One region of the Ensifer sp. B1-9 genome, then DNA from elsewhere that is predicted to be linked to it. Evidence: predicted binding sites of a transcription regulator. Region 1 holds the regulator's gene; each other region holds the start of a gene.
What was found. The regulator LexA, encoded in region 1, represses DNA repair genes until DNA is damaged. The targets are predictions, from matches to a motif close to TGTTCNNNNTGTGTTCNG.

Region 1 (7,857 bases):
GACATGGACGCGACATGCGCCGAAATACCGCTGTGATTTCAATGGCTGGATAAAGTCTGCAAATCCTTGTACCCCGGTTCAATTCCGGGCGAGGCCTCCAAAAACTCTCACCTCATTCTCGTGTGAAGAGACGTTCTGCCTCAGGGCAGAGCGATTGCATGATTGTTGCTTTGCCTCCACACGCCCGCGCAAGCCACGTTTTCTAGGTCTCGTTCGGATCTTATCGCTTCGGTGAAATCGGTAGAGGGGGAACGATGACTCCGCTGGCATCAGCCGCATCGGTAGCGTCCGTCATCATCAAACGGAGGCAATGGCATATATGAAAGCGAAACTTGTCCTGATGGGACTCACCCTCTTTGCTGCGACCGCTATCGAGGCGCGGGCAGAGGACCTGGTTTTCAAACTGAAAAACAACACGAGCGGGGTGCTGACGAACTTTTACACGTCGCCCGTAGGCGTCAACGAGTGGGAGGACGATGTTTTCGGCCGGCAGGTGCTGAACCCCGGAGAAGACATGGAGATCACCATCGCCGACGGCCGGGATGTCTGCAAGTACGACATGCGCTTCGAGTTCGAAGAAGGCTCTGGCCTCGATACGACCGAAGATACCCAGGACCTCTGCGAACTCGGCGAATACACGATCCACGAATAAGTGGCGTGACGTCAGATCGTTGCAAACAGACAGAGGGCCTCGCCGCTGCTTACAGCGGCGAGGCCTTGTCAAACATCAGATTTTGTCCGGAGGTCAGTGGTAGCGGCGGATCAGTCCGACGAGCTTGCCCTGGATCTTCACCCGATCGGGCCCGAAAATCCGTGTCTCGTAGGCGGGATTTGCGGCTTCGAGCGCAATCGATGCGCCCTTGCGCCGGAAGCGCTTCAGCGTCGCTTCCTCATCGTCGACGAGCGCCACGATAATATCGCCGGGATTGGCCGTGTTGCTATTGCGGATGATCACCGTGTCCCCGTCGAAGATGCCGGCTTCGATCATCGAGTCACCCTTGACTTCGAGGGCGTAGTGCTCACCGTTGCCGATCATGTCGAGCGGAACGGTGATGTCATGCGTGTTGTTCTGGATGGCCGAGATCGGCACACCGGCAGCGATGCGGCCCATCACCGGCACGGAAACCGAACTATTTTCGGCCATTGGCGCCGGCTTCGGCAGCGCGGCTGGAGGAGGTGCAGCCGGTTTGCCGAGGCTGCCCTCGATCACGCTCGGCGAGAAACCGCGGCGCGGCTGCTGCTGGCTGGATGCGTAGGCTTCCGGAAGCTTGATGACCTCGAGCGCACGGGCCCGGTTCGGCAGACGGCGAATGAACCCGCGTTCTTCGAGCGCCGTGATCAAGCGGTGAATGCCGGATTTCGACGCCAGGTCGAGCGCATCCTTCATTTCATCGAATGACGGCGGTACACCCGACTCCTTCATGCGTTCGTGAATGAACAGAAGCAATTCCTGTTGCTTGCGGGTCAGCATGGCACGTCGCTCCAGAGGCGTGAAACAAATCAAGAACAGACACTATCTGTTCCATATGTGTTCTGCAAGTGCCTAAAATTCCGTGAATTCAGGCAATTGGCGCGTCTGCGCCTGTCGATCGGTCACTTTTACGGGAGCAAAGCGGGTTTGGGCGATGGATACGTGCGAAATGGGGCCTGCGGCGTGGCGCATCGCGAGGCCGTGGGTTTGATTCGAACGATTCGTGAGCGTTGTCGTGGAGCAGGCCAGGGGATCCCGCGTTCAAGGAACCGCTGCAGCGGAAAGGTGCCCCGGAAACAAGGGTGCTAGAGCGACCTTGGTGCGTTCATCGGAACGCACGGCGCTTTAGGCCGGCTGCGTGGTCGAGCAGGCGTCTTCGAATTCCTTCACCGTCTCGGGGGTGTTGTCTTCGGGAAGCACGGCGTCCGCCGCATCGGTCGCGACAGGAGTGTCGCCGTCATAGACGAACGACTGGATGTAGAACGCAATCGCGCCCTTCCACACTTTGCGTCCGTCGATCTGATGGCAGGGAACGGCGGATTCGAAATCGGTCTGCAGTTCGTCAACCGTGGCGGCGCTGAGCTTGACGTCAGGCATATTGGGCGATGCGACTATCGAAGCGAGGAGCAGGGCGGCAAGCACGGTGATCGTCCACTTTGATGCAAGGGTGGGACTACGGGTCGGTTAACGATGTGAACCGCGCTTTCGTTCCGGAGTCCAGCAAGCCTGGCAATCACGCTGACGTGTTCAACAGCTCTTTGAGTGTAAGCTGTGACTGTTTTACGTCATGCGCCCGATACAGAAAGGCGGAGAACGGGAGTTGTCGTGTCGGGATCGGTGTGGGCGTGGCTGATATCGAGGATCGGCACGTCTTTGCAGCAGCGGCGCTCACTGTAGTGAGTGCTGCGACAACGGTGCCGGCGTCAGCGTATTTTCAAGTGGGAATGGCGGACAGGGTGGGATTCGAACCCACGGTACGGTTTCCCGTACGCTGGTTTTCAAGACCAGAGCCTTAAACCACTCGGCCACCTGTCCTTGCCTGAAGTTGGCGCTAACGGCCTACCGGGCACGGCGTTATTGCGCGAAGCCCTGTCGCTTTGCAAGATTTAACATGCATCGCCGAAAGATTTTCTCGGTGGCCGTGCCTGAGGGCGCAGGCCTGCTGCGCCGGTAACCATCTGTAAACCATAACGCATGAAATCCGGCGCTGATCTGTGGATGAGTTCGCATTTTTGCCTTGTTGCTGTCATGGTTGATCGACTGTTCCGTTTCGGGACGCCGAGATTTCCGCTGGGGGCATGAGCGGAAGGTTTCGAGTACGGCTTATTCGATCGATGTTGTGGGACAGATGACATCCAGTAAAAATGCAGCATATCTCGTCAAGGGACTGCGCCTTGCGGCGGTCCCCATGCTGTGCGTAACGCTTGCGGCCTGCGGATCCACGTCGAGCATCAAGAAGTCCAAGTCGCGCAGCAAGGAATACTTCGCCGAATCCGTTTATGGTGTGAAGGCGAGCCCGCGCGTTGCCAACGGAAACAATATTCCGAAGGGCGGCGGACGTTACCAGGTCGGCAAGGCCTATCAGGTCAAGGGCAAATGGTATCAGCCGAAGGAAGACTTCGGCTACAACAAGACCGGTGTCGCTTCCTGGTACGGCTCGGCATTTCACGGCCGGCTGACTGCCAACGGCGAGGTCTACGACAAGGCGCATCTGTCGGCCGCCCATCCGACGTTCCCTCTGCCGAGCTATGCGCGCGTCACCAACATGGAAAACGGCGCGTCGGTGATCGTGCGCGTCAACGACCGTGGCCCCTATGAATATGGCCGCATCATCGATGTCTCCTCGAAGACCGCCGATATGCTCGACATCAAGCGCAAGGGCAGCGCGCAGGTGCGCGTACAATATGTCGGCCGCGCGCCGCTCGAAGGCAACGACATGCCCTATCTGATGGCTTCTTATGTCCAGAAGGGCGAACGTGGCCCGAGCGTGATGCCGGAGGGCCAGATCGCGACCGGCGTGATGGTCGCATCGAACGAGCCGTTCCGCAATCAGAGCCTTGGCACGCTCACCGTTCCCGCAAAGGCTTCGCTCGACGTCGGCGAACCGGTGACGGCACTTGCCGCGCCTGTGCCGCAGTTCGCCCAGCCGCAGTCGCTGAATGAGTTCGTGATGCTCCCGGAGATCGGCCCGATCCCGCGCGAGCGGCCGGAATTCATCCCGATGCCCGACGGCAACGCGGCCTACGCGGCAGCCTATTACGAAGTTCGCGTCAGCGACGCCGAGTCGCCGTTTGAAGCGATCATGGCAGACAAGAAGCAGCTTACCCCCCAGGTGATTGTCGATTACGCGAAGCGCCAGAAAGCAAGCGGTTCTGTCCGACAACCGTAAGCGGCGTTGTGCCAAAATGACCACGCTGCTATGGCCAAGGGGAAACGGGAGTTTCCCATGCGCATGAAGATGTTTTCGGCGGTGTTTTTCGGTGGTGTGTTGTTTGCTGGCGCCGTACTTGCGCAGACGCCGGCGCCTGCCTTCGATACCAAGGCAAAGCAGATCCTGCTGGTCGATGCCGAAACCGGCACCGTGCTCTTCTCGCGTGCCGAAAACCAGCCGATTCCACCGGCATCACTCGCCAAATTGATGACGATGGAAGTCGTGGCCGAGGCTCTCGGCAAGGGCGAACTTTCCGCCGAAACCACCTTCGAAGTGTCCGAGCATGCCTGGCGTACCGGTGGTGCCCCGGCCGGCACCTCGACGATGTTTGCCGGATTGAAATCCCGCATCCGTGTCGCCGACCTGTTGCAGGGCGTGGCGGTGCAGCTTGCCAATGATGCCTGCATCATCCTTGCCGAGGGCATGACCGGCAACGAGGGCGCTTTTGCCGAGCGCATGACGGCGCGCGCTCGCGAGCTCGGCATGCCGGTTGCGACGTTCCGCAACGCCACGGGGCTGCCTGATCCCGGCAACCAGATCACGATGAGCGAACTGGTAACGCTCATGCGGCATCTCCATGAGGCCCATCCGGATCTCTACCGGCTCTATTCGCAGCCGGAGTTTGAGTGGAACAAGATCCTGCAACGCAACAAGAACCCGCTGATCTCGGCAAATATCGGCGTGGACGGACTGGCGACCGGTTTTGCCGAAGGCTTCGGTTTCTCCCTGGCCGCCTCGCTGCAGCGCGGCGACCGCCGGGTCTATCTCGCCATGGGCGGTCTCGAAACCGACAAGGAGCGCATCGAGGAGAGCCGCAGGGTGCTCGATTGGGCGATGACCGCCTTCGAGAAGAAGCGGATTTTTGCCGATGGGGAAGCGATTGGCGAAGCGGCCGTCTATGGCGGCGATGCGTCTCACGTCCCCCTGGTGGCCGGCGGTCCCGTCGACGTGCTGTTACCAGTCGACAACCCGGAACGGCTGACGGCACGGATCGTCTACAGGTGGCCCTTGCGTGCACCGGTGGCGGCTGGAACGGAGGTCGGCGTCGTCAAATTGTGGAATGGCGAGAAACTGCTGCGCGAAGTGCCGGTCAAGACCGCCAGCGCCGTGGGGCAGGGCACGTTGACCAGCCGCGCTCTCGATGCGTTGCAGGAGCTGCTGTTCTTCTGGATTTAATTGCCCTATCTGCGGCGAAGGCTGTTCCTGCCAATTCATCGCCGCCTGACGGTTTCGCACCGCGGACCAATCGGCTAAACAGGGCCGGAGCGGGATGAGGAAAAGCGTGTGCGGTTTTCCGCCCGCATCCCGGTCTAACTTATGAGAACCGGTCATGATGATTGGGTCGATTCGACCCAATCATCATGACCGGGGTCGCATGCCGATATGGGAAAGCATGGTGTCGCTGAAAAAAGGTCTGTTCGTAACATTCGAGGGCGGGGAGGGTGCCGGCAAGTCGACGCAGCTCCGCCTCCTGGCCGAATCCCTGCGCGCCCGCGGCTACGAGGTGCTGACGACGCGCGAGCCTGGGGGATCGCCCGGCGCCGAAGCGGTCCGCCACGTGCTGCTTTCGGGGGCGGCGGAGGCCTTCGGGGTTAGGATGGAAGCGATTCTCTTTGCCGCGGCCCGCAGCGACCACGTCGAAGAGGTCATCCGCCCGGCGCTCGAACAGGGCACGATCGTGCTTTGCGACCGCTTCATGGATTCCTCGCGCGTCTATCAAGGGATCACCGGCAATCTCGAACAAAGCTTTGTCGAAAGCCTCGAGCGCGTGGCGATCAATGGCGTCGTGCCGGATCTGACCGTGATTTTCGATCTGCCGGCCAGCATCGGCCTTGAACGGGCGCAGCGGCGCGCCGGCGACGACAATCCCGACCGTTTCGAGAAGGAGCAACTGGAGACCCACGAAAAACGGCGGGAGGCCTTTCTCGATATCGCCAGGCGCGATGCCGAGCGATGCCGGGTGGTCGACGCGATGCAACCCGTCGAGGCCATCGCCGCCGAGGTGCTTTCGCTCGTGGAGTCCCTGCTGCCGCACGGTAACGGTGCCGACGCTGCGACCGAGGAAGTCGTGTCATGAGCGCGGAAAGAGCCGGCGTCCTGGATGGCGCCATCGCGCCCGCCGAGAACAATCGGCTGTTCGGCCACGAACAGGCGGAAAGCTTCCTGGCGCAGAGCTACCGCTCCGGCAAGGGACACCACGCGATCCTGATCGAGGGGCCGGAGGGGATCGGCAAGGCGACGCTCGCCTTCCGCTTTGCGCACCACATTCTGAAACATCCCGAACCCGCTGAAGCGCCTGCCGCGCTTTCCGATCCCGATCCGTCTTCCGCCATCGGGCGGCAGCTTGCCTCGGGTGCCTCGCACAATCTGCTGCACCTGACGCGGCCGATCGATGAAAAGACGGGCAGGGCGAAGGGCGCGATCACGGTCGACGAGGTTCGGCGCGCCGGCAAGTTCTTCAGCCAGACGTCCGGTACGGGCAACTGGCGGATCGTCATCATCGACCCGGCCGACGACCTCAACCGCAACGCTGCCAATGCCATCCTGAAGATACTCGAGGAGCCGCCGCGCCGCTCGCTCTTCCTGGTGCTGACGCATGCGCCTGGAAAATTGCTGCCGACGATCCGCTCGCGCTGCCTGCCGCTGCGGCTGAAGCCGCTCGACGCCGCTCCTCTCCGTCAGGCACTGGCTCATCTCGGATTCGATCTCGAGGGCGAGAATGCCGAGCGCATCGTCGCGGCCGCCAATGGCAGCGTCGCCGAAGCGCTGAAGCTGATCAATTATGGTGGGCTGGAGATTGCCGCGACCTTCGACGGGATCCTCGCAGGGCAGGGCCCGGCGGTCCGCAAGGACATGCACAAGCTGGCGGACGTGCTCTCGGGCAAGGACAGCGAAACGATCTTCGAGTTTTTCCAGGCGCTCGCCAGCGACCGCATCATGCGCGACGCGCGTGAGGCCGCGATTGCGGGAGACATCATGCGTGCCGAGCGCTTCGCGTGGCTATCGGCCTCCGTGACCGAGCGCCTGACGGTCAGCGACGCGTACAATCTCGACCGCAAGCAAACCATCCTGTCGCTGCTCGACGACATGAAGGCGGCGCTATAGCGTCGCCTGGAAGCGCCATTTGCGCTCGATTGCCGCCTGCAGGTCAAGCTTGTGGTGGTGGGCGAAGAGCAGGACATGCCCGAGCAGGTCAGCGGTCTCATCGGCCATCAGGACCTTGAGTTCCTCCGTTGATTTTCCGTGACGCCGGCCACGACCGCTAAGCTTGTTCCAGACCTGGGTCAACTCCCCAAGTTCCTCCTGCATCTTCAGGATGAACCAATCGGAATCGCGCTCGATCCCGTGCGCGTCGGCATAGCCGGCAGAGGCGGTTTCAAATTGGCTGCCAAGTCGCTCCAGCATGACTCACCCTCTTCTTTTATGTTTCCGTTTTGTTCCAGTCGGCGCGTGCGGATTGCGCAAGGTTTTCGGCGTCGGCGGCGATCTCTCCGGCAGGCCTTTTCACGGATCGCATGTTTCTTCCTTTAAGCGTATGCGCTAAGAGCGTGCGTAGCTTAATCCGAGATAGATCGAATCCGCCTATGAGAGACACGTCCCCTTTCTACATCACCACCGCGATTTCCTACCCGAACGGCCGGCCGCATATCGGCCATGCCTATGAGTTGATCGCGACCGATGCCATGGCGCGCTATCAGCGCCTCGACGGACGTGACGTGTTCTTTCTGACCGGCACGGACGAGCACGGCCAGAAGATGCAGCAGACGGCGCGCAAGGAAGGCGTGACGCCGCAGGAACTGGCCGATCGCAACTCCGCGGAATTTCAGAAGATGGCGGTACTTCTGAACGCGTCCAACGACGACTTCATCCGCACGACCGAAAAGCGCCACCACGAGGCGTCGCAGGCGATCTGGATCCGCATGGGCGAGGCGGGCGATCTCTACAAGGATTCCTA
Region 2 (7,857 bases), on a different contig from region 1:
CGGCTGACAAGGGCGAGCGCTGGGATGCCTGCCTCGTCGGCGAACCGACCAACCCGGAGAGCCTCGGCGACATGATCAAGATCGGCCGGCGCGGCTCGCTCTCCGGCCGCATCACCGTCAACGGCGTGCAGGGACATGCCGCCTATCCGCACCTCGCCGACAATCCGGTGCGCGGTATCCTGCAACTGACGCAGGCGCTGATGGATCCGCCCTTCGACAACGGCACCGAGAGTTTTCAGGCATCGAACCTGGAGGTGACGACGATCGACGTCGGCAATAGCGCGGTCAACGTCATTCCGGCCAAGGCCACTGCCGCCTTCAACATCCGCTTCAACGACACCTGGACGGCCGAAAGTCTGATGGCGGAGATCATCGCCCGGCTCGATCGCGCTGCCGCTGCCGGCAGCCTGCGCCCGGATCGTGCACCCGTCCGCTACGAGATCACCTGGGCCGAGAGGCCGAGCCACGTGTTCCTGACGCGCAACAACGCATTGATCGATTCGCTTTCCGGTGCGGTCGAGGCGGTCACCGGCCGGCAGCCGAAGCTGTCGACGACAGGTGGTACCTCGGATGCGCGCTTCATCAAGGACTATTGCCCGGTGGTCGAATTCGGTCTGGTCGGCCAGACCATGCACATGGTCGACGAGCGCGTCGCCGTCGCCGACCTGGAGACTTTGACCAATATCTACGAGACCTTCATCTATAGCTGGTTCGGTCATGCCGCTGCTTGACGAGGTGCTTGCCTATATCAAGGGCCTCTGGCTCTTGACGCAGGGCAACGAGGAAGGTTTCCGCTGGCTCGACTTCAGCGAGAGCGGCCTCTGGCGATCCTTCACGTCGATGCTCTGGTGCCTGCCGGCGATCGCCGTCACCTGGGCGTCCTGGCGGCTCTATTATCTCTCGGCGATGCCCGCCGGCACGACCATTGGCGCCGGCTTTATCTTCAAGCTGCTCGTCGTCGATCTCGTCAGTTGGCTGCTGCCGCTGGTGCTGATCGCCATTTTGTCGCGTCCGCTTGGTTTTGCCGGGGCCGTCGTGCCGATCGTCGTCACCACCAACTGGCTCTCCGTGCCGCTTTCCTACGCGATGGCGACGCCGGCGGCGATACGGCTCACCATTCCCGGCAGCCAGGGCCTGACGAGCCTGATCTGGCTGACACTGCTCGTCGTCAGCGTCGCCGTGCTCTTCCGGCTTCTGCGCATGGTGACGGGCAACCAGACCCTGCTGGCCTCGGCGCTGACCGCCCTCTTCCTGCTGCCCTCGATGATGATCGGCGATCTCTTGCAGCGCTTCTTCGGCCTGATCCCGAGCTAGAGTTTCGGGATCAGTAATCCACCTGAAGGAAATAAAGCCCCTCGGGCGGGGCTACGGGGCCGCAGGCCTTGCGGTCGCGCGCTTCGAGCGCCGCCTGCAGGTCGTCCGGCGTCCACTTGCCCTCGCCCACCAGCTTCAGCGAACCGGCAAAGGAGCGGATCTGGTTGTGCAGGAAGCTCTGCGCCGTCGCGCGGATCTCGATGACGCCGCCGACGAGCGCGACGTCGAGCCGGTCGAGCGTGCGCATCGGGCTCGTCGCCTGGCAATGAGCGGAGCGGAAGGTGGTGAAATCGTGATGACCGACGAGGCGCTGCGCGCCTTCGTGCATCGCCGCGTGGTCGAGCGGCTTCGGCACCCACCAGGCCCGCTTGGCTTCGAGCGCCAACGGCGCCGGCCGTGAAATGATCCGGTAGAGATAGTGTCGGCGCAGCGCCGAGAAGCGCGCGTCGAACTCCGGCGACACCTCTTCGGCTTCCAGGATCGCCACCCGCTCGCCGGCAAGCCCCAGATGCGCGTTCAGCGCGTTGCGCAGCGTATAGGGTTTCCATGGCCGCGTGAGATCGGCGTGCATGACCTGGCCGCTGGCGTGCACGCCGGAATCGGTACGGCCCGCACCGCGGATCGAGACGGTCTCGCCGGTCAAGGACAGGATCGCCTTTTCGATCGCCCCCTGCACGGATTGGCCGTTGTCCTGCCGCTGCCAGCCGACATAGTCCGAGCCGTCATATTCGACGGTCAGCTTGAACCGTGGCATCAGCCGACCCTCGTACCGGCGGCCACCGGCGTGCCACGCAGGAAGTCGGCGGCGCCGAGCGCCTTGCCACCGGCGCGCTGCAGGCGCGTAAGCCGCACCGCACCTTCGCCGCAGGCGATCGTGAGGTTGTCGTCGAGCACCGTGCCGGGCTCGCCGGAGCCTGAGGCCGGTTCGGAGTTCAGCACCTTGATGCGTTCCGGCTTGCCGGCAATCTCGAGCTCGAACCAGGCGCCCGGGAAGGGCGACAGGCCGCGGATATGGTCGTGCACCTCGCGGGCGGGACGGGCGAAGTCGATGCGGGTTTCCACCTTGCTGATCTTTTGGGCGTAGACGACGCCTTTTTCGGCCTGCTCCGTCAGCGGCAGATCGCCGGCCGCGAGCTTCGCCATCGCCTCCCGCATCAGGGTAGCGCCGACCTGCATCAGCCGATCGTGCAGCTCGCCCGCCGTCATCGTCTCGCCGATCTGGACGGCCTTGGTCAGCGCGACCGGGCCGGTATCCAGCCCCTTGTCCATCTTCATCACCATCATGCCGGTCTCGTGATCGCCGGCCATGATGGCACGCTGGATGGGCGCCGCACCCCGCCAGCGCGGCAGAAGGGAGGCGTGGCCGTTGTAGCAGCCGTATTTGGTGCCGGTGAGAATCGCCTCCGGCAGAAGCAGGCCATAGGCGACGACGACGGCGACATCGGCCTCGAAGTCGCGGAAGGTCTGGCGATCGGCCTCGTCTTTGAAGTTGACCGGCGTCAGCACGCGAACGCCCAGAAGCTCCGCCGCCTGGTGTACCGGCGATTTCTGCAAATCGAGCCCGCGGCGGCCGCCCGGTCGCGGCGGCTGCGTGTAGACGGCGACGATCTCATGGCCGGCTTCGGCGAGCGCTGCCAGCGTCGGCACCGAAAATTCCGGCGTGCCCATGAAGATGATGCGAAGCGACAAGGCGGTGAACTCCGTCCTCTCAGTTCAAATTGCGCAATTCCGGACGGAAAACCGTTTCACACTTTTCCTGGAATTGCTCCAGAGATTCAGGCCTCTTCAAACGGGTTTCCCGCCCGCAAATCAAGCCCTCGGCGCGATATGTCTCGGCCGCTTTCCGTTCGGCGGCTCAGATCGCCTTCGCGCCGCGGGTCTTGGCGGCCTTGGTAAACTTGCGGATCACCATGTCGCGCTTGAGCTTGGAAATATGATCGATGAACAGCACGCCGTTCAGGTGATCGATCTCGTGCTGCAGGCAGGTGGCGAGCAGGCCATCGGCCTCGATCGTCTGCTCCTTGCCGTCACGGTCGAGATGCTTGACGGTGATCGAAGCCGGGCGCTCGACCTCGGCGTAATAATCCGGGATCGACAGGCAGCCTTCCTCGTAAACCGAGCGCGCATCGGACGAAGCGACGATCTCGGGGTTGATGAAGACCAACGGGGACTTCTCCTCACCCTCCTTCGATACGTCGAGCACCAGCATGCGCTTTGCGACGCCGATCTGGATCGCGGCAAGGCCGATACCAGGGGCGTCGTACATGGTTTCGAGCATGTCATCGGCCAGGCGGCGGATGTCCGCGTCGATGGTTTCGATCGGCGTGGAAACCTGCCGAAGCACAGGATCGGGAAGAATGATAAGCGGCTTGATCGTCATGCTGCTCCCATAGCCGATCTTTCCATCGGCGCGCAAGGAAATTGCCTTGCTGCCTGCGCCACCCGCTCGCGCTTCGCTTGACGTTAACCGCCCCATGCAAATGTTCTCGTTTTGATCTACACTTCACGAGAGAATCTGTTAGGTTTGGCGTATGGAACCTGCGCCCCTCCCCCTTGCCCAACCGCTATTTTTCGTCGGCTCCCTGCCTGTCACGCTGGGCCATCTCGCGATTGCCGCCGGGCTTGTGGTCGTCGTCGCCGGCCTGATGGCCCTTGCGCGGCGCCGGGACACCCGCGACGAGGAGCGCCAGGAACAGATGGCGATGCTGCTTGCGGCGCAAACGGAGATGCAAGGGCGGGTCGCCGCCATGGCCGAGGTTTTCGGCGCCCGGCAGGCGGAGCTCAACCAGACGCTCAGCCAGCGCATCGACGGTATGACCCACCGCATCGGCGCATCGATCACCGAGCAGACGAAGGCGACACACGAGAATCTCAGGCGGCTTCAGGAGCGGCTGGCGGTCATCGACACCGCCCAGAACAATATCCAGTCGCTGGCCAAGGACATGGCCGGATTGCAGGCGATTCTGTCGAACAAGCAGACGCGCGGCGCCTTTGGCCAATCGCGCATGGAAGCGATCATCGCCGACGGGCTGCCCATGGGCGCTTTTGAGTTCCAGACGACGTTGTCCAACGGCGCGCGGCCCGACTGCACCATCCGCATGCCGAATGGCCAGCCACCGCTCGTCATCGACGCTAAGTTTCCGCTGGAAGCCTGGAATGCAATGCGTGATGCAGAAACCCCGGAGCGTCGCCAGCAGATCGCCCAGCTCTTTCGCCGCGACATGGAAACGCATGTACGCGATATAGCCAGCAAATATCTGATATCAGGAGAAACGCAGGACACCGCCTTTCTCTTCGTGCCGTCGGAATCGATCTTCGCCGAGATCCACGAGCATTTCGAAGCGATCGTACAGAAGGCGCATCGCCAGCGGGTCGTCATCGTCTCGCCATCGCTGCTGCTGCTCTCGATCCAGGTGATCCAGGCGATCCTCAAGGATGCGCGCATGCGTGAGCAGGCGCATCTGATCCAGGGCGAAGTCGCCAGGTTGATGGAAGATCTGAGCCGCCTTGACGAGCGCGTGCGCAAGCTTCAGGGCCACTTCGCCATGAGCCAGAAGGATGTTGAGGATATCCTGGTTTCCTCCGGCAAGTTGACCCGCCGCGGCGCCAAAATCGAGGCGCTTGAGCTCGAGGCCGAGGGCGGCACGCGAGAAGCAAGCGATCAGCGCGCCGCTGTCGACAACCGCGTCGGGCAATTGCGTCTGCGGGTGGTTGACGAGGACTGACGCAGTCGGGCACTCTCCGGCCACTTTGCCAGCCAACAGGATGTTCACATGATCACTGTTTTTGGGTCCATCAACATGGACCTGATCGCCACCACCGCACGCCTTCCAAAGCCCGGCGAGACCGTCGCCGGAACAGGCTTCTCGACCGCCGCCGGCGGCAAGGGCGCCAATCAGGCGCTTGCCGCACGACGCGCAGGCGCGACGGTGCAGATGGCGGGCGCAGTTGGCGCCGACAGTTTCGCCGACGGTGCGCTGGAACTCCTGAAGGGCGCCGGCACCGATCTGTCGCTGACCAAGACGGTAAACGAGCCGACCGGCACCGCGCACATCCTCGTCGGTGGCGACGGTGAAAACGTCATCGTCGTCGTCGCCAGCGCCAATGCGACCGTCGACGAGGCCGATGCGGTGAAGGCCGTCGACGGCATGACGCCTCGCGACACGCTGATGCTGCAGCTCGAGATCCCGGCCGCCTCGGTCGAGAAGGCGCTCACCGCAGCGAAACAGAAGGGCGTGCGTTCGGTCATCAACATCGCCCCGCTGACGCCGGAGGCAGCGCGCCTCGGCCGCATGGCCGATATCGTGATTGCCAACGAGACCGAGTTCGAACTGCTCGCCGGCAGGAGCGGTATCAGCGCTGCCGAGCGCGAGGAGGCGATGAAAGCACTTCATGCCGAAACGGGGCAGACGGTCATCGTCACGCTCGGCGCCGAGGGCGTCGTGGCCGTACATGAGGGTGAGATCCAGCGAGCCAAGGGCCTGAAGATCGAACCGGTCGACACGGTCGGCGCCGGCGACACCTTCTGCGGCTACCTCGCCGCCAGCCTCGATGCCGGCATCGCCTTCCCCGACGCGCTGCGCCGTGCGGCCGTTGCCGGTTCGCTCGCCTGCCTGAAACGCGGCGCACAGCCCTCGATCCCGCTTGCTTCGGAAGTGGCGGCGCGCCTCTAGTTCGCAATAGGTTTGAGCCGGACCGGCCAAACACGCAAACCGACGCTCGCAAAATGGAGCCGAGTGCGGGCGGAAATCTGCCCGCGCTTTTTCTTTACCGTGCTCTCACGTTACGTTGTTTCACCCCTCGAAATTACCGCTTGCGCAATTCGGACAGCCGATGTCGCGGAGATAAAACTTCGCGCGCAATTTTATCAAAGCAACACGTAAAACAACGTCCGCGTTGGCCCTATCTTAAGATTCTCCAGTCTATTCAGGACCCTGAGAGAGCCGGCTCGAAAGACCCGGTCGCCTCCAACATGCCGGTCGGCATCTGACGCTCCATGATGGAGTTCACCCCCATTGCGAAATGCGTCCGCCGCAGGTGAAGGCCTGCGGACCTCCCAGCACGTGAGGATTTCATGTTCAAGTTCCAAGCCAAATCGCTGGCGACCAAACTGATCGCGGTGACAGGCGGCACGATCGCACTTGTCCTGCTCGCCTCGAATTTCGTTCTCATCTCCCAGACCCAGGATCGCGTCGAAACGCTGGTCCTCGAACAGGCGAGCGGTGAAGCCCGGGCAATCGCCTCGGACATCGCCGGCGACGTCGGCGAGCTTGCCAGCGCTGCCCGCTCGATGGCCGGCATCCTCGGCCGCGCGCATGCCGAAAAGTCGCTGGAGCGTACCGGGGTGATCAACATCCTCAGGGCGAACCTGGAGCAGAACCCCTTCGCCTTTGGAAGCTGGTTCGCGGAGGAGCCCAAGGCCTTTGACGGTCGCCAGGAGGACGTCGTCAACAACAAGGAACTCGGCGGCAACGACCAGGGCATCTTCACGCCCTACTGGTCGAAGAGCCGCACCAATGAAATCCAATACTCCACCTTCGGCGCCGATTACGCGGCCGAGTGGTACAAGCTCGCGGCTAAGAGCGGCAAGGGCGCGATCACCCAGCCCTACACCGCACAGGACACCGACGTTCCGACCGCGATGAGCTCGATCGCCTACCCGGTCATGTCCGGCGGCAAGCTTCTCGGGGTCACCGGCGTCGACATTTCGCTCGCCTCGCTGGCCGACGGCCTCGCGAAGCTGAAGCCCTTCGAAACCGGCCGCGTCTACCTTCTGTCGCAGAGCGGCAAATGGCTGGTCGCGCCGATCCCCGAACTCCTGCTCAAGCAGTATGACGGCGAGGGCAACGACGTCGTCACGAACGCGCTCGCCTCGGGCAAGCCCGGCATCATCTCCAACCTTACCTATGATGGCAACGAGCCCTTCGACCGTCTCGTCTATCCGTTCGCCCTGTCTGGCGTGAACACCAACTGGGTCGTGCTCGTGGACGTGCCGCGCTCGGCGATCAATGCGCCGGTCAAGGACCAGACCTATATGATGATCGTCGGCGGCCTCGTCGTGCTCGGCGCCGTGCTTCTCGGTCTCTATCTCGCCGTCCGCGGCTTCGTGCAGAAGCCCCTCGCCGCGCTCGTCAAGGATGTGAACAGCCTCAGCCACGGCGATTATGGCAAGGCAATCACCGGCCAGGATCGCTCCGACGAAACCGGCGAAGTTGCCAAGGCGCTCGAAGGTTTCCGCCACCAGCTCGCCGATACCAAGCGCCTCGAAGGCGAAGCCCGCCACGAGCGCGAACAGGCCGAGCACGAACGCAACCGCTCGGAAACCGAGCGCGCCGAAAGCAGCGCGCTGCAGCGCGACATCGTCGCCCGGCTCGGCAAGGGCCTGTCGCACCTCTCCTCCGGCGATCTCGCCTTCCGCATCACCGACGAGTTTCCGGGAGAATACGCCCAGCTCAAGCGCGACTTCAACGCGACGATGGAAAGCCTCGAAGAGACGATCCGCACCGTCAACCACTCGGTCGTCAATATCGGCAACGGTACGAG
Region 3 (7,857 bases), on a different contig from region 1:
AAGCCACTGTTCGAAGCGGGTCTTACCATCGACAAGCCGGAAGAGGCACTTGGAACGCATTTCCTTCAATTCCGCCACAATGAAGAAGAAGGCGCTGAAGGCAAATGGTTCGGCGTTTCCCTTGAGAACCACCTGCCTGCTTCGACGAAGAAGCGGCTCGGCATTTCCACAGACGCGGATCCCTTCGCCTATAACGGAATACAGCGGACGCTGGCGCGGATGACGATATCAGACGATGTTCGCAGGCGGGTCGAGGGCCTGTTGGCCGAAGGCTCGTCGCTCTCGATCGCCGACACGGAAAGCGGACTGGAGACCGGCGAGGGCACCGATTTCATCACCATCACCCGAACGCGGCCCCGCGACTGATCGCAGGCCTATACGCGAAACAGTCATGGGCGCGCCGCCGCTCGCCTTGAAGGACCTCCACGCCAGTTCTCCGGTTCACTGAAAGGGAAACATCCGGATCAAACCAGCTCGACGTCGACCACACCCGGCGCCGAGCGCAGCGCTGCGGCGATCTCCGGCGAAATCCGGAACTTCTCGCTCAGTTCCACCTCGATCTCGCGCTGACCGTTGTCCTTGATGACGACGAAGGAGACGAGGCCGTCGCCTCTGGTGTTGAGATGCGAGGCGATCGATTTCAGCGGGCCGGAATCGCGCACATAGACGCGCAACGCCTTCTGCAGTTGCAGCGATTCTTCCTCCAGCGAGCGCAGGGTCTGGATGCGCAGCCCGATGCCTTCCGGCCGCTCTTCGGCGGCAACGGTCATCACCAGCGATTTGCCCGGCTCCAAGAGGTCACGATACTGATGCAGCATCTCGGAGAAAAGCACGGCCTCGAATTGGCCGGAGGAGTCGGAAAAGGCAACGATGCCCATCTTGTTGCCGGTGCGCGTCTTGCGTTCCTGCTTCGAGGTTACCGTGCCGGCTAACCGGCCGGCGGTTGCGCCCTTCTTTACCGCGCCTGCGAAATCGCCGAAGGTCTGCACCCGCATCTTCGCAAGCAGCGCATTGTAGGTGTCGAGCGGATGGGCGGAGAGATAGAAGCCCAGCACCTGGAATTCGCGGTGCAACTTTTCCGAAGCGAGCCAGGGCGTGTAGGCGGGGAGCGCGATTCGCTCCGGCCCGGTTGCCGCCCCTGCCCCAAACATGTCGCTCTGGCCGCTCGTCTTGTTCTCCTGCGCACGCTGGGCGAGGCCAAGGATGCGATCGAGCCCGCCGACCAGTTCCGCCCGGTCATAGCCGAAGCAATCGAAGGCGCCGGCGGCGATCAGGCTTTCGAAGACGCGACGGTTGAGAAGTTTGGGATCGATCCTGAGGCAGAAATCCTCGAGACTCGCGAAGGGCCGGTCGCCGCGCACTTCGACGATATGCTCGACCGCGGATTCGCCCACGCCCTTAATCGCGGCGAGTGAATAATAGATGCGGTTCTCACCCGTCTGGAAATGCCGGAACGAGGTCTGCACCGATGGCGCGATCACCTCGATGCTCAGCCGCTTCGCATCCTGGCGGAAGTCGTTGACCTTTTCCGTGTTGGACATGTCGAGCGTCATCGACGCCGCCAGGAACTCCACCGGATAGTGCGCCTTCATATAGGCGGTCTGGTAGGAGACGATCGCATAAGCCGCGGCATGCGATTTGTTGAAGCCGTAGTTGGCGAACTTGGCGAGCAGGTCGAAGATCAGGTCGGCCTGCGGCTTCGACACTTCATTCTTGACGGCGCCGTCGACGAAGCGGGCGCGCTGCTTATCCATTTCCTCCTTGATCTTCTTACCCATGGCGCGGCGCAGAAGATCGGCCTCGCCGAGCGAATAGCCCGAGAGCACCTGGGCGATCTGCATCACCTGCTCCTGGTAGACGATAACGCCCTGCGTTTCCTTGAGCAGATGGTCGATCTTGGGATGGATCGATTCGACCTCTTCCTCGCCATGCTTGCGGGCGTTGTAGACCGGGATGTTCTCCATCGGGCCCGGGCGGTAGAGCGCCACCAGCGCGATGATGTCCTCGATGCAGTCGGGCCGCATGCCGATCAGCGCCTTGCGCATGCCGGCACTTTCCACCTGGAACACGCCGACGGTCTCGCCGCGCGACAGCATCTCATAGGTCTTCGGGTCGTCGAGCGGAATGCTCGCGAGATCGACTTCGATGCCGCGCTGCTTCACGAAATCGACCGCAACCTTCAGAACGGTGAGGGTCTTCAGGCCGAGGAAGTCGAACTTGACGAGACCCGCCTGCTCCACCCATTTCATGTTGAACTGGGTGACCGGCATGTCGGAGCGCGGATCGCGATACATCGGCACGAGTTGCGACAGCGGCCGGTCGCCGATGACGATGCCGGCGGCATGAGTCGAGGCGTGACGGTAGAGGCCTTCGATCTTCTGGGCGATGTCGAGAAGGCGGGCGACCACCGGCTCCTTCTCGGCTTCCTCCTGCAGGCGTGGCTCCTCTTCGATCGCCTTGGAGAGCGGCGTCGGATTGGCCGGATTGTTCGGCACCAGCTTGCAGATCTTGTCGACCTGGCCATAGGGCATTTCGAGCACGCGGCCGACGTCGCGCAGTGCGGCGCGCGCCTGCAGCGAACCGAAGGTGATGATCTGCGCCACCTGCTCGCGGCCATATTTGCGCTGCACGTAGCGGATCACCTCTTCGCGCCGGTCCTGGCAGAAGTCGATGTCGAAGTCGGGCATCGAGACGCGCTCAGGATTGAGGAAGCGTTCGAACAGCAGCGAGAAGCGCATCGGATCGACGTCAGTGATCGTCAGCGCATACGCAACCAGTGATCCTGCACCCGAACCGCGGCCCGGCCCGACGGGGATATCGTGCTGCTTCGCCCATTTGATGAAGTCGGCAACGATCAGGAAGTAACCGGGGAACTTCATGCGCTCGATAACACTGAGCTCGAAGGCCAGGCGCTCGCGATATTCCTGCTCGCTATAGCCGGGCGCCATGCCAAGCTTGGCGAGACGCTGTTCGAGCCCCTCCTCCGCCTGGCGGCGCAGCTCGGCCGCCTCGGCGCGCTCTGCCTCTTCCGGATCCGCGGTGGCGCCGGTAAAGCGCGGCAGGATCGGTCCGCGGGTCTTCAGCATGAAGGAGCAGCGCCGCGCGATCTCGACGGTGTTTTCCAGCGCCTCGGGCAGATCGGCAAAAAGCGCCGCCATTTCCTTGCGGCTCTTGAGATAGTGGTCCGGCGTCAGGCGGAAGCGGCTGTCGTCCGAAACCATCGCGTTGTGCGCCACTGCCATCAGGGCGTCATGGGCATCATAGTCGGACGGCGACGGGAAGAAGGCCTCGTTGGTGGCAACAAGGGGTATGTCGAACTTGTAGGCAAGGTCGATCATCCGGCTCTCATGACGCCGGTCGTAGCCTCCATGCCGCTGCAGCTCGATATAGAGACGATCGCCGAAGAGATCATGCAAGGCTTCGAGGCGTGCCTCGGCCAGCGCCGTCGAGCCAGCCTTCAGGGCCAAGTCCACCGGGCCGCCGGACGCGCCGGTCAACGCGATCAATCCGTCCGTACCGTTTTCGGCAAGCCAGGAACGCGTGATCCGGGTCGCCTGGCTGCCCTCGCCGCTGAGATAGGCGCGACTCACCAAATCGACGAGCCGCGTGTAGCCGTCGTCCGTCGCGGCGATCAGGACGATCGAGGGCAGCTTCGCGAGTTGTTGCGTGTGGCCGCGCCGTTCGCCATCCGCCTCGTCTTCCATGTCGATGGAAAGCTGGCAGCCGGTAATCGGCTGCAGGCCGTCGTCGGCTGCTTTCTGCGAAAACTCGAGTGCGGCAAAGAGATTGTTGGTGTCGGCGATCCCGATCGCCGGCTGATTATCGGCAACCGCCTTGCCGATGACCTTCTTCAGCGGCAGGGCGCCTTCGAGCAGGGAGAAGGCCGAGTGAACACGCAGATGCACAAATTGCGGGTCCGTCCCAAGCGCCTCGCTCGATGCTGCTTTGCCGTCGTCTGCCATTGTTCGCACCCTGATTCCTGTCCGGTCGGCAGGATATCCCGCTTCTCACCCGACATGTCCAGTTTCCCCTGACATATCGTCCCCCTTATTCAATCCCGGGGGCGAAAATTGGGAAGGGCGTGGGAGGAAATGTCGGCGCTCCTCAGAGGCCGAGCGCGATGAAAGAGATGCTTGCGATGAAAAGGCTCATCGAAGCGAAGGCGGCGAGGTCACGAACAAAATCAGTCATAACATGGCTCCTTTTCCGTTATGTTTTTACTTTGTTCCATTTTTGTTCACTCGTCAAGCGAGGCACAGGCATTCTGTTCACGATGGTTAACACGGGAGGCGAATGCCCGTTAACTATGAGGAAGCCGCTTGAGGAACGCGCCGCGCCCGCCTATCAAGAGGAACAACCAAGCGGAGCGTTTCGACATGCATGCACGCCTGATTCTACCCTTGCTGTTCCTGTTGCCGGCGGTCGCCTCTGCGACGGAAACGATCGACCCTGCCCGGATTGTCTCCGCCGCAACCGGCGACTGGGATAAGGACGGGGATTCGGATCTCGCCCTGATCGTGCGGCCCGCCGAGGGCAGCGACGACGACAACGGCGTCTATGTTTACCTGGCCGGCGAAACTGGCGCGCTCGGTTTGAAGTCGGCCATCCCGAACAAGGTCTGGGGTCAGTTCGATCTTGCCGGACAGGCGCCATCGGTCACGGCGCTGCCGAATGGCTCACTCCTCATCACCAGCCACAATGACGCCATCGGCCGTGACCGCTGGGAGCAGAAATTGACGGTGGCATACCGCAACTTCGACTTCGTGGTCGCAGGCTACACCTACTCGTCCTACGATACGCTCGCCCCCGACAACACCTCCCAATGCGACCTCAACGTGCTGACGGGTAAGGGCAAGGCCAATGACAAGCCCTTTGCCGTAAAAGGCGAGCTCGTCCTCCTCAAAGACTGGGACGACGATCGCGGGCAGAAGGCTTGCGGCATTCGATAATCATCTATTTGTTCCCTTTATGTTCTTCACAGCTCTCGCGCATTGCGGCATTTTGAGTCTGGAACATATGGGGAACAGTCATGACCGAACTCAACGGACTCACGGACTTCATCGTAGAGGCCAAAGCCAATGCCTATGTGGGCGGCGGTATGGCCCGCGCTCCTTCGCGCCCGGGCTCCCGCGACATCGGTTACGAACGTGATCGCTGGCGCTATCTCGACAGCTATTTCGGCGGGACTGATTTTGCCGGACAGGAGACCGTCTGGCAGGAGGAGGAACCCCGCTGGGCCATGAACTATTTCGGCCGCATCATCCGCCCCGATCTCATCGATGGAGAGAAGGCTGGGCTGGTCATCAAGGCTGCGCTGCGGACGATGTACCAGGAAAAGCGGCACTTCCTCGGCGGCATGGAGTTTCGGCATGCGCATGGCTACTATATCGACAGCAGCCGTGGTGACACCGGACATTTTTCCGGCCACGAAGTCATCTTCGTCGATGGCGAGGAAGCTTACGAACTCGACTATCGCGGCGGTCTGATCAGGCGGTGAGAGCAAGCCCGGTAGACGCGTCCATCGCGCCTCTGGGCCCCTCTCCGGCGGCCTAAACGAAACGGGCCGGGTCCGCGCTTTCCCGTACGAGCAAAAAACAAGAGGTGACGGCGCCTGAGGATCAACAGGCCGGCCGCCACGCGGTCAGTTCATTTCGACAACCTTGCCGTCCTCGATCGTCACGCGGCGGTCCATCAAGCCGGCAAGCTCGTGGTTGTGTGTCGCGATCAGGGCCGCAAGGCCCGACTGGCGCGCGAGCGCCTCCAGCGCTTCGAAGACATACCCGGCGGTTTCCGGGTCGAGATTGCCCGTCGGCTCGTCTGCAAGAAGCACGAGCGGCGCATTGGCGACGGCCCGCGCGATTGCGACGCGCTGCTGCTCACCGCCGGAAAGTTCCGCCGGACGGTGGTCGGCGCGGTGACCGATGCGCATGTAGTCGAGCAGCGCCCTTGCTCGATCGGCGGCCTCAGCCTTGGGCAGACCGGCGATCAACTGCGGCATCATGATGTTCTCGAGTGCCGAGAATTCGGGAAGCAGATGGTGAAACTGGTAGACGAAGCCGATCTCGTTTCGGCGGATCGCCGTGCGCCGATCGTCGTTGAGCCCACCACAGGAGACGCCATTGACCAAGACTTCGCCGCCATCCGGGCGCTCCAGCAGACCGGCCACATGCAAGAGCGTCGACTTGCCGGTTCCCGAGGGCGCGACCAGCGCAACCGTCTCGCCGCTTCTCAACGTAAAATCCGCACCCTTGAGGATGGGCAGGTACGTTTCGCCTTCCCCGTAGTGTCGCTCGACGCCGGAAAGCTGCAGTGCCACGCGCGCATTCATTCAGTTGATGTCCTTGTCATTCGTAACGCAGGGCCTGCACCGGATCGAGGCGCGAGGCACGCCAGGCCGGGAAGATCGTGGCGAGGAAGGAAAGGGTGAGTGCCATGACGATGACGAGCGCGGTCTCATCGGCATTCATATCGGCCGGGAGCTGGCTCAGGAAATAGAGTTCCGGGCTGAAGAGTGTCGTTCCGGAGATCCAGGAGAAGAACTGCCGGATGGATTCGATGTTGAGGCAGACAACGACGCCGAGCGCCACGCCGGCGATCGTTCCCGCCACGCCGATCGCCGCCCCGGTCATGAAGAAGATGCGCATCACCGAGCTTGAAGTTGCGCCCATCGTTCTGAGAATCGCGATGTCGCTGCCCTTGTCCTTCACCAGCATGATCAGGCCGGAGATGATGTTCAGCGCCGCGACCAGCACGATCAGCGTCAGGATCATGAACATCACGTTGCGCTCGACTTCGAGCGCCGAGAAGAAGGTCTTGTTGCGGTCACGCCAGTCGGTGATGAAGATCTGCCGTCCCGCGGCATCCTCGATCGGCTGGCGCAGTTCGTCGACGACATCCGGATGCTCGACGAAGATCTCGATCGACTGCGCGAGCCCCTCCGCGTTGAAGAAGAGTTGCGCCTCTTCGAGCGGCATGAAGATGATCGTCGAGTCGTATTCCGACATGCCGATCTCGTAGATCGCCGAGACGGTATAGGCCTTGACGCGCGGGTTCATGCCGAGCGGCGTCACATCGCCATTGGGCGAGGTCAGCGTGATCGTTCCGCCGACGCGGATGCCGAGCTGTTCGGCCATGCGCGAGCCGATCGCCACGCCCGAGCCGGAGGCAAAGCCGACCATGTCGCCGGATTGGATATGATCGGAAACCGACTTCATCTTGCTGAGATCGTCGGCGCGGATGCCGCGGACCAGAGCGCCCGTGGAACTATCGCCGACGCCCTGGGCCAGAACCTGGCCCTCGACCAGCGGGATGGCCATGGTGACGCCCTTGACGCCCGAAAACTTGGTCGCCAGTTCCGCATAATTGTTGAGCGGCCCGTCGATCGGCTGGACGATCATATGACCGTTGATGCCGAGAATGCGGGAGATGAGCTCGGTGCGAAACCCATTCATCACCGCCATGACGATGATCAGCGTGGCGACGCCGAGCATGATGCCGATGAAGGAGAAGCCGGCGATTACAGAGATGAAAGCTTCCTTGCGCCTGGAGCGCAGGTAGCGCCAGGCTACCATGCGCTCAAAGGCGGAAAAGGGACGGCTGGAGGACTTTTCAGGCTGCACTGCGGCCTGCACCTGATCTTGCACCACGGCGGTCATCCTGCCTTCCCTCGCCTCATTACTTCGTTGCGATCAGCTTGTTGATCGCAGCTTCGACGGTCATCGTCTCGCGCTCGCCGGTCTTGCGATCCTTGACCTCGACTTCGCCGTTGGCGACCGAACGCGGACCGACGATGATCTGGACCGGAACCCCGATCAGGTCAGCCGTCGCGAACTTCGCGCCGGCGCGGTCGTCCGTGTC

Region 2: ACQ5BM_RS11720 (DNA recombination protein RmuC) is a predicted target of LexA. The motif match lies at 3,796-3,813, and genes of this name have one in related genera.
Region 3: dnaE (DNA polymerase III subunit alpha) is a predicted target of LexA. The motif match lies at 4,224-4,241, and genes of this name have one in related genera.

The regions. Positions count from the first base shown of each region.
Region 1 is NZ_JBCHVG010000028.1:54,291-62,147, forward strand. Features, by position in the region: gene ACQ5BM_RS33145 (hypothetical protein) at 320-652, shown strand; gene lexA (transcriptional repressor LexA) at 746-1,471, opposite strand; gene ACQ5BM_RS33155 (hypothetical protein) at 1,817-2,113, opposite strand; tRNA gene ACQ5BM_RS33160 (tRNA-Ser) at 2,417-2,506, opposite strand; gene ACQ5BM_RS33165 (septal ring lytic transglycosylase RlpA family protein) at 2,820-3,860, shown strand; gene ACQ5BM_RS33170 (D-alanyl-D-alanine carboxypeptidase family protein) at 3,918-5,078, shown strand; gene tmk (dTMP kinase) at 5,296-5,979, shown strand; gene ACQ5BM_RS33180 (DNA polymerase III subunit delta') at 5,976-7,007, shown strand; gene ACQ5BM_RS33185 (pyrophosphatase) at 7,002-7,307, opposite strand; gene metG (methionine--tRNA ligase) at 7,487-7,857, shown strand, end outside.
Region 2 is NZ_JBCHVG010000005.1:360,956-368,812, reverse strand. Features, by position in the region: gene dapE (succinyl-diaminopimelate desuccinylase) at 1-731, shown strand, start outside; gene ACQ5BM_RS11740 (hypothetical protein) at 718-1,314, shown strand; gene truA (tRNA pseudouridine(38-40) synthase TruA) at 1,325-2,068, opposite strand; gene fmt (methionyl-tRNA formyltransferase) at 2,068-3,003, opposite strand; gene def (peptide deformylase) at 3,170-3,694, opposite strand; gene ACQ5BM_RS11720 (DNA recombination protein RmuC) at 3,846-5,039, shown strand; gene ACQ5BM_RS11715 (ribokinase) at 5,088-5,987, shown strand; gene ACQ5BM_RS11710 (methyl-accepting chemotaxis protein) at 6,389-7,857, shown strand, end outside.
Region 3 is NZ_JBCHVG010000002.1:469,192-477,048, reverse strand. Features, by position in the region: gene ACQ5BM_RS05500 (L,D-transpeptidase family protein) at 1-366, shown strand, start outside; gene dnaE (DNA polymerase III subunit alpha) at 465-3,962, opposite strand; gene ACQ5BM_RS05490 (hypothetical protein) at 4,377-4,949, shown strand; gene ACQ5BM_RS05485 (DUF5680 domain-containing protein) at 5,030-5,497, shown strand; gene ACQ5BM_RS05480 (ABC transporter ATP-binding protein) at 5,642-6,328, opposite strand; gene ACQ5BM_RS05475 (lipoprotein-releasing ABC transporter permease subunit) at 6,345-7,655, opposite strand; gene proS (proline--tRNA ligase) at 7,675-7,857, opposite strand, start outside.